One region of the Burkholderia seminalis genome, then DNA from elsewhere that is predicted to be linked to it. Evidence: riboswitches for the same ligand, from Rfam matches in the RefSeq annotation. Region 1 holds a riboswitch; the other holds the start of a gene.

Region 1 (4,363 bases):
GTCGAAATAGCTGTCGAAGCGGCGGCCGACGCCCTGGATCACGAGCCGCATCGGCGCGCCGGGCAGCGCGGCGAACCCTTTCGCGCGGTAGATCGTGTGCGCTTCGACCACGCGCTGCAGCGCGGCGATCGTCGCCTCGCGCGTGCCGGCGTCGCCGGACACGACCACCGAGTCGAAATCGTCGTGATGGTGATCGTGATCACCGTCGTCGGCCGAGCCGTGATGATCGTGACGCAGGTGGATCGTTTCTTCCGATGCCGATTCGAGGCCGAGCAGCATCGCGAGATCGAGCTCGCCGCGCGTCGCGCGCACGATCTTCACCTGCGGCGGAATCTCGTCGCGGATCGCGGTTTCGATCCGGGCGAATTCCGCGTCGCCGACCAGATCGGCCTTGTTCACGATCACCAGATCGGCCGACGACAGCTGATCGGCGAACAGTTCGTGCAGCGGCGATTCGTGGTCGAGGTTCGGATCGGCGCGGCGCTGCGCGTCGACGGCCTGCGGGTTTTCCGCGAACTGGCCGCTCGCGGCGGCCGGCCCGTCGACCACGGTCACGACCGCGTCGACCGTGAAGCTGTTGCGGATCGTCGGCCAGTTGAACGCCTGCACGAGCGGCTTCGGCAGCGCGAGGCCCGATGTCTCGATCAGCACGTGGTCGATGTCCGCGCGCCGTTCGACGAGCGCCTCCATCACCGGGTAGAACTCTTCCTGCACGGTGCAGCACAGGCAGCCGTTCGCGAGTTCGTACAGCTGGCCCGACGCTTCGCCCTGCGCGCCGTCGGCGTCCTCGCAGCCGATGCCGCAGCCCTTGAGGATCTCGCCGTCGATGCCGAGCTCGCCGAATTCGTTGACGATCACCGCGATGCGGCGGCCCGCGGCGTGCTGCAGGATGTGGCGCATCAGCGTCGTCTTGCCGCTGCCGAGAAAGCCCGTGACGATCGTGACGGGAAGCTTGCGTAGGGTCATGGTAGGTCCGGTGTCGAAGAGGGAATCAGGACGGGATCGTCGCGTTGGCGGCGGCGAGGCCATTCATCGGGCGACGCGCAGGCAGACCGCCGCGCGATCCGCGCGAACAACCGCGCGACGGGCGGAACAACGAATCGGACATGGTGCTTCCTTGCGAACGGTCGACATCGTGAATGCCAACACGGCTGCCGCCGGCCCTGCCCGCGCCGCCTGCCGTTCGCCGTCCCGGCCCGGCGCGTTCGCGCGGGGGGCTGATCGGCGGAGGAAGCGGAACACCCCGGGCGTCGGGCCTGCTGCGGCCGTGGACGATGCGCCGCCTCCCCGCGGCGCTGAACCCCAACGTTTAGGCCGGTATCCGGGCTGGCGAACACGCCGCTTCGCCTTCCCGGATGCGCGCGGCATCCAGTGGCGGTCGTCCGCCTGCACGCGGCAGGCGGCGAAGCGGCGCTGCATCGCGCTCGCGCGCGACACGTTCGCTTACCGTTGCGGGGGCAGCACAGGTTGGCTCGACTGCGGTGCAGGCAGGCTCCCTGTTTCCCGTTTAACTGCGCGCGCCGGAGCGGCACGCGCGAGCACCAAAACGCGTGCGAGTGTAGGCGGCGGGGCCGGGAGCGTCAAGGCGGCACGGGGCGCCGGACTGCGTTGCGCACCGCCGGCGCACCGTGCCGGAGGCCGGCCGTGGCCGGTTCGCGCGGGCGAACCGCTGTGCTATCGTATGCGCCGCGTTCGGTGCTCGCATGCGCATTCCGTGCATGCAGTTAAACGGGAAACAGGAGGCGGACGACCGCCCGGCCTGTGCTGTCCCCGCAACGGTACGCCGCCCGCGCGCCGCGCTCCCCGCGCACGCGCCCAGGCCGCCCGCGATGCCACTGCCCTTCACCGGGCGGGAAGGCTGCGGCCTGGCAAGCGGCCAGCCCGGATACCGGCCGACGCAAGGGGCGAGCCCAATGCTCGCCGAACGCCCGATCCGCGGGGGACGGATGGGGTGCGCATTCCGCCCGCGTCCGCGCGGGCTTCGTCCGATCCGTCATGCACTGCCTGCCCGCCGGCCGCCGATGTGCCGCCCGCCTGTTCCTTTCCACTGTTTCGACACGGTGCGTGCCGTGCCGCGTGCGATGAGCCGCGCGTGGCTCATCGGCGCCGGCCCCGGCGACGCCGACCTGCTGACGCTCAAGGCCGTGCGTGCGATCGGCGCGGCCGACGTGCTGCTCGTCGACGATCTCGTGAATCCCGACGTGCTGCGCCATGCACGCGCCGATGCGCAGGTCGAGCACGTCGGCAAGCGCGGCGGCCATGCGTCGACGCCGCAGGAAGCGATCGTCGCCGCGATGCTCGCGCACTTGCGGGCGGGCCGCAGCGTCGCGCGGCTCAAGGGCGGCGATCCGTTCGTGTTCGGCCGCGGCGGCGAGGAACTGGCCGCGCTGGGCGCGGCGGGTTTTGCGGTCGAGATCGTGAACGGCATCACCGCAGGCATTGCCGCGCCGGCCGCGCTCGGCATCCCGGTCACGCAGCGCGGCGCCGCGCAGGGCGTGATCTTCGTCACGGGCCACGGCGCGGGCGCCGACGAGCCCGACTGGCGCGCGCTCGCGGCCACGCGCATGACGATCGTGATCTACATGGGCATCCGCCGGCTCGACGCGATCACCGCCGCGCTGCGCGGCGGCGGCCTGCCCGGCGATACGCCGTGCGCGGCGATCGAGCATGCGACCCGCCCCGAGCAGCGGCAGGTCCTCGCGACGCTCGACACGCTCGTCGAACGCGTCGGCGCAACCGGCATCGGTTCACCGGCCATCGTCGTGATCGGCCGCGTCGCGGCGCTTGCCGACGATCCGGCCGTGCGTGCGGCGCTCGGCGGCCGCGCATGATGCGCGTCGCGCTCGGCATCGGTTTTCGCGCGGGCGTCACGGCCGCGCAGCTCGATGCCGCGATCCGTGCGGCGCTGGCGCGTTACCCGGCCGCCGAACCGGCGCTCGTCGCGACGCTCGCCGACAAGGCGTGTGCGCGGGCGCTGCGCATGCTGTGCGCGCGCCGCGGCTGGCCGCTCGTCGCGTTCGACGCGGCGCAGCTGGCGAGCCGTCCCGAACTGGCCGCGAGCGGCCCGTCGGACGCCGCGCTGGCGCGCTTCGGGGTGGCGGGCGTGGCCGAACCCTGCGCGCAGCTCGCGGCGCCGCATGGCCGGCTGCTGGGCCCCAAATCCATCCGGGACGGCGTGACGGTTGCCCTCGCCGGCCCGCTCTGAACCCTTTGTTTCGCTTTCGACAGGACGATTTCCGATGAAGACCGATGCCGAATCCCATCAGCGGATGACCGAACGCCGCCGCGCCGGCCACGAGAAGAAGCAGGCCGCCGCCACCCTGGAAAAGGGCCTGCTGATCGTCAATACCGGCAACGGCAAGGGCAAGAGCACGGCCGCGTTCGGCATGGCCGTGCGCGTGCTCGGCCACGGCATGCGGCTCGGTGTCGTGCAGTTCATCAAGGGCGCGCTGCATACGTCCGAGCGCGACTTTCTCGGCGCGGTCGCGGAATGCGATTTCGTGACGATGGGCGACGGCTATACGTGGAACACGCAGAACCGCGACGCCGATATCGCGACCGCGCGCAAGGGCTGGGACGAGGCGCGCCGGATGATCGAGAGCGGCGACTACCGGATGGTGATCCTCGACGAGCTGAACACCGTGCTGAAGTATGAATACCTGCCGCTCGACGAAGTGCTCGCGACGCTCGTCGCGCGTCCCGCTTCGGTGCACGTCGTCGTCACGGGGCGGCACGCGCCCGATGCGCTGATCGACGCGGCCGACCTCGTCACCGAAATGCGGCTCGTCAAGCACCCGTACAAGGAGCAAGGCGTGAAGGCGCAGCGCGGCGTGGAGTTCTGAGCGTGCCGGCCTGCCCCGCGCTGTTCGTCAGCGCACCCGCGTCGGGCCAGGGCAAGACGTCGGTGACGGCCGGTCTTGCACGGCTGCACCGCCGGCTCGGCCGCCGCGTACGCGTGTTCAAGACCGGGCCCGACTTTCTCGATCCGATGCTGCTCGAGCGCGCGAGCGGCGCGCCCGTGCATGCGCTCGATCTCGGGATGGTCGGCGAAACCGGCTGCCGCGCGCTGCTCGCCGATGCCGCGCGCGACGCGGATCTGATCCTGATCGAAGGCGTGATGGGGCTGTTCGACGGCACGCCGAGCAGCGCCGATCTCGCGGCCGCGTTCGGCGTCCCGGTCGTCGCGGTGATTTCGGCGAAGGCGATGGCGCAGACATTCGCGGCGATCGCGTTCGGGCTCGCCCGGTTCAGGCCGACACTGCCGTTTCACGGCGTGCTGGCAAACCGCGTCGGCTCCGCGCGGCATGCGGAACTGCTGCAACAGGCGCTGCCCGGCGACCTCCGCTGGCTCGGACACGTGCCG
Region 2 (4,363 bases), on a different replicon from region 1:
TTCCAGATGTTGCGGCCGTTGATCGCGCCCACCGACAGCACGCGTTCGGCCGGCAGCTCACGAACCAGCGCGTCGATTTCGGCGCGGGCGTTGATCGCGTCGACATGCAGGCCGTCGACCGGCAGCGACGCCGCGAGCGTCAGGTTGTCCTGAAGCTGGCCGAAGTACGTCGCGAGCAGCAGCTTGATGCGGCGCGTTTCCAGCACCGCGTAGGCGGTGCGGAAGGCCTGGCGCCATTCGGCATCGAGTTCGGTCACGAGAATCGGCTCGTCGATCTGCACCCATTCGACGCCCTGCGCGGTCAGCGTGTCGAGCAGCGCGCCGTACACGGGCAGCAGCTTCGGCAGCAGCGCGAGGCGATCGGAATCGTCCTTCGCCTTGCCGAGCCACAGGTACGTGACGGGGCCGAGGATCACCGGCTTCGCGTTCACGCCCTGCGCGGTCGCCTCGGCCAGTTGCTGCAGCAGGCGCGACGGATCGAGCGAGAAGTTCGTGTCGGCGTGGAATTCCGGGACGATGTAGTGGTAGTTCGTATCGAACCACTTCGTCATTTCACTGGCCGCGACGCCGCCGCAGCACGCCGCGTGTTCTTCAGCCGATTGCGCCGACCGGCCGCGCGCGACGCGGAAGGCGTTGTCGAGCGCGTCACCGTGGAAGTCCTGCACGCGCTTCGGCAGATTGCCGAGCGTGAAGCTCATGTCGAGCACCTGGTCGTAGAACGAGAAATCGCCGATCGGCGCCAGGTCCAGGTCGCGCTGATCGTGCCAGTGGCGCCGGCGCAGCTCGGCGCCGAGCGCCTTCAGCGCGTCGCGCGACGATTCGCCCTTCCAGTAGCGCTCGAGACCGAACTTGAGTTCGCGCTTCGCGCCGATGCGCGGGAAACCGAGATTGTGTGTCGTGACCATGAAGCTGCCGTCCAGAGAAAAATTGAAGATCCGGCAGCCATCATAGGGATTTCAACACATGAAATAAAATGGCATTATTTCATTCATCCATTAAAGTTGTTCATGCATTCATTGCGTGCCCCCCATCCATGCTGGAACGATTCCATCTCGTCGTCATTCGTGAAGTCGAGCGCCAGGGCTCGCTGACCGCGGCCGCCAATGCGCTGCACCTCACGCAATCGGCGCTCAGCCATACCGTCCGGAAGATCGAGCAGCAGCTCGGCACGCCGATCTGGGACCGCGAAGGCCGCGGCCTGCGGCTCACGCAGGGCGGGCACTACCTGCTGAAACTGGCGAACCGGCTGCTGCCGCAGTTCGAACTCGCCGAGGAGCGGATGAAGCAGTACGCGAAGGGCGAGCGCGGCACGCTGCGCATCGGGATGGAATGCCACCCGTGCTACCAGTGGCTGCTGAAGGTCGTGTCGCCGTACCTGTCGCGCTGGCCCGACGTCGACGTGGACGTGAAGCAGCGCTTCCAGTTCGGCGGCATCGGCGCGCTGTTCGGCCATGACGTCGACGTGCTCGTGACACCCGACCCGTTGAACAAGCCGGGGTTGCGCTTCGATCCCGTGTTCGATTACGAGCAGGTGCTGGTGGTCGCCGACTCGCACCGGTTCGCGAACGCCGACTACGTCACGCCCGAGCAGCTGACCGACGAGATCCTGATCACGTACCCCGTCGAAACCGACCGGCTCGACATCTACAACCAGTTCCTGACGCCGGCCGGCATCGTGCCGAGGCGGCACAAGTCGATCGAGACGACCGACATCATGCTGCAGATGGTGGCGAGCGGGCGCGGCGTGGCCGCGCTGCCGAGATGGCTGGCCGACGAGTACGCCGACCGGATGCCGGTCGTGCCGGTCAAGCTCGGCAAGAAGGGAATCGCGAAGCAGATCTTCCTCGGCATCCGCGAGGCGGATGCATCGATCGACTATCTGGCCGCGTTCGTCGCGCTGGCGCGCGAATCGACGTGGAGCGCGCCGCGCATGCTGCGCTAGGCGCGCATCGCGATGCGTTCGCTGCGTTCGACCCAGGCACCGAACAGCAGGCCGATCGTCGTCCACATGATCGCCTGCATCCCGAGCGCGGCGACGCGGAACTTCCACAGCAAGGCAGCCGGGAATGCGGCCGGTACCTCGTCGAACGACGGCAACCCCAGCTGCACGGCCGCGATGATCGCGACGAACACGAGGCCCGCGACGATCGACGCGTTCCATTGACCGAGCTTCGCCAGCAGGTGGCGGCGCACGCCGACCGAGAACACCATCGTCGCGATCGAGATCGCGATCATCAGGAAGAACAGGCCCGTGCGCTGGCCGATCGTATCGGGGTCGCCGACCGCCGGCGGATTGGCCGGGTACTTGATGTTCGGCACGATCACGAGGGCGATGAACGCCGCCAGCGCGAGCCACGCGGCGAGCTGCCGTGCCGGCAGGCGGCCGCCGCGCCCGTACGCATAGGCAAAGACCAGCGAGAACAGTCCGCCGAAAGCCGCGCCATAGGTCACGACGCCCGTCAGCAGGCCGAGACCGGCCTGGGTGTGGCGGCTGACCAGTTCGACCTCGTGATCGTGATCGTGCCCGGGCTCGTCGCCCTTGGCGGCATCGAGTTTTTCTTCAAGGGAGATCGCCCGATCGACTTGCGGTTCGCCGACGATTTTCGCGAAACCGAACGTGATGAGACCCGCGGCGATGCCTGCGAGCATCCCGCGCATGAGCAGCTTTCCGACCATCGTGTGCTCCGCGTCAGTGGCAGGGAAAGCCGAGCAGATGGCGGCCGTCGTGGACGAACTCGTGGACATACATGCCCGGCACGAGCGACGTCGCGCCTTGTTCCGCGCCGACGAAATACAGGGCGAGCAACAGGATCAGGCCGACGAATACGGCCCAGGGCAACAGTTCACGGACGGGGATGGGGGCCGGCACGACCGCCGGCTTCAGCACTGCTTCGCTCATGGATGCACCTCAGGGGAATCGCGCCCCGACAAATGATGGATGGGTACGAAGGCAGGTCTGGCTTCCGGGATCGTCGATTCTCCGGTTACAGTGGCGCGACCGCGCCGGAATTGCACCGGCTTCCGCGTTTCGTATCGGGCGAATTGTACGCGCGAACGGGCGCGTATTGAAGTGATCGCGCGGTGACAATCACGTCCCGTTCCGGATCATCCGACCATCGACATGACCCTGCATGCCTCGTTGCGCCTGATCGCACACGCATCGACCCGGGCGATGCGCACCGGCACGTTCCCCGACGACGATCCGCTCGACGCGCGCGGGCGCGCCGAAGCTGCCGCGTGGCGCGGCCGGTGGTCACGCGCCGGCGGATCGCTCGTCGTGCTGTGCAGCCCCGCATGCTGTGCGCGGCAGACCGCCGATGCGCTCGGGCTGCGCGCCGACGTCGACGACGCGCTGCGCGACATCGACTACGGCAACTGGCGCGGCAAGCGCCTGAGCGACCTCGCACGCGATCTGCCGGGCGAACTTGCCGCGTGGATCGGCGATCCGTCCGCCTCGCCGCACGGCGGCGAATCGTTCGCAGCCGCCGCGCATCGGGTCGGCACATGGTTGAACGCGCTGCCGCCTGGTCGCGACGTGATCGCGATCACGCACGCGCCGCTCGTCCGTGCGGCCCTCGCGCATGTGCTGCGGATGGATCCGGCGGCGGCCGCGCGTCTCGACATCGCGCCGCTGTCATGCACGACGTTCGCCGCTTCGCCGGACGGCTGGTCATGGGTCGCGCCGGATGACGACCGACGCGACGCCGGTGCGTCAACCACCGTTGCGCCCACTATGTGAGCGATCAGGGCGACGCAGCGCCGAGCATTCGGCCAATCAGCTTACATCCCGTAAGACACACCGTTCGTGGTCCCGACTGTCATCAAACTGACTGCTGGTCACCGCTAGGATCGGACGCGGTTCCCTCACGAGATGCCGTCATGAATCAACCTGCTTCGTCCGCCCCGAACAACGCCGGCTCCATCGAACGTACCAGGCAGATCGGCTATGCCGTGTTCCTGCTGGTGCTCGTGCTCGGCGCCCTCTATATCGGCACGCACCTGTTCGACGATCTGTCGCCGGTCCGCGAAGGCTCGCTGTTTCCGTACCTGTTGCTCGGCGCGGCATTGCTGATCGCGCTCGGCTTCGAATTCGTCAACGGCTTCCACGACACCGCGAATGCGGTCGCCACCGTGATCTATACGCATTCGCTGACGCCGAACGTCGCGGTGATCTGGTCGGGCATGTGGAACTTCCTCGGCGTGATGGTCTCGAGCGGCGCCGTCGCGTTCGGGATCCTGCAGTTGCTGCCCGTCGAGCTGATCCTGCAGGTCGGCAGCGGGGCGGGCTTCGCGATGGTGTTCGCGCTGCTGATCGCCGCGATCGTGTGGAACCTCGCGACCTGGTATTTCGGGTTGCCCTCGT

Evidence for each region. Region 1 has a riboswitch for cobalamin ahead of cobW (cobalamin biosynthesis protein CobW). Riboswitches for the same ligand answer to the same signal wherever they lie in the genome.
Region 2: linked by a shared signal. The riboswitch ahead of WJ12_RS32490 (CbtB domain-containing protein) and the one ahead of cobW (cobalamin biosynthesis protein CobW) in region 1 are both predicted to bind cobalamin.

Annotation. Positions count from the first base shown of each region.
Region 1 is NZ_CP013398.1:1,814,171-1,818,533, reverse strand. Features, by position in the region: gene cobW (cobalamin biosynthesis protein CobW) at 1-966, opposite strand, end outside; cobalamin riboswitch at 1,296-1,561, opposite strand; cobalamin riboswitch at 1,676-1,911, shown strand; gene cobA (uroporphyrinogen-III C-methyltransferase) at 2,022-2,831, shown strand; gene WJ12_RS08195 (cobalamin biosynthesis protein) at 2,828-3,205, shown strand; gene cobO (cob(I)yrinic acid a,c-diamide adenosyltransferase) at 3,240-3,842, shown strand; gene WJ12_RS08185 (cobyrinate a,c-diamide synthase) at 3,845-4,363, shown strand, end outside.
Region 2 is NZ_CP013400.1:2,687,557-2,691,919, forward strand. Features, by position in the region: gene metE (5-methyltetrahydropteroyltriglutamate--homocysteine S-methyltransferase) at 1-905, opposite strand, end outside; gene WJ12_RS32480 (LysR family transcriptional regulator) at 1,034-1,942, shown strand; gene WJ12_RS32485 (CbtA family protein) at 1,939-2,676, opposite strand; gene WJ12_RS32490 (CbtB domain-containing protein) at 2,690-2,899, opposite strand; cobalamin riboswitch at 2,933-3,071, opposite strand; gene WJ12_RS32495 (histidine phosphatase family protein) at 3,122-3,739, shown strand; gene WJ12_RS32500 (inorganic phosphate transporter) at 3,880-4,363, shown strand, end outside.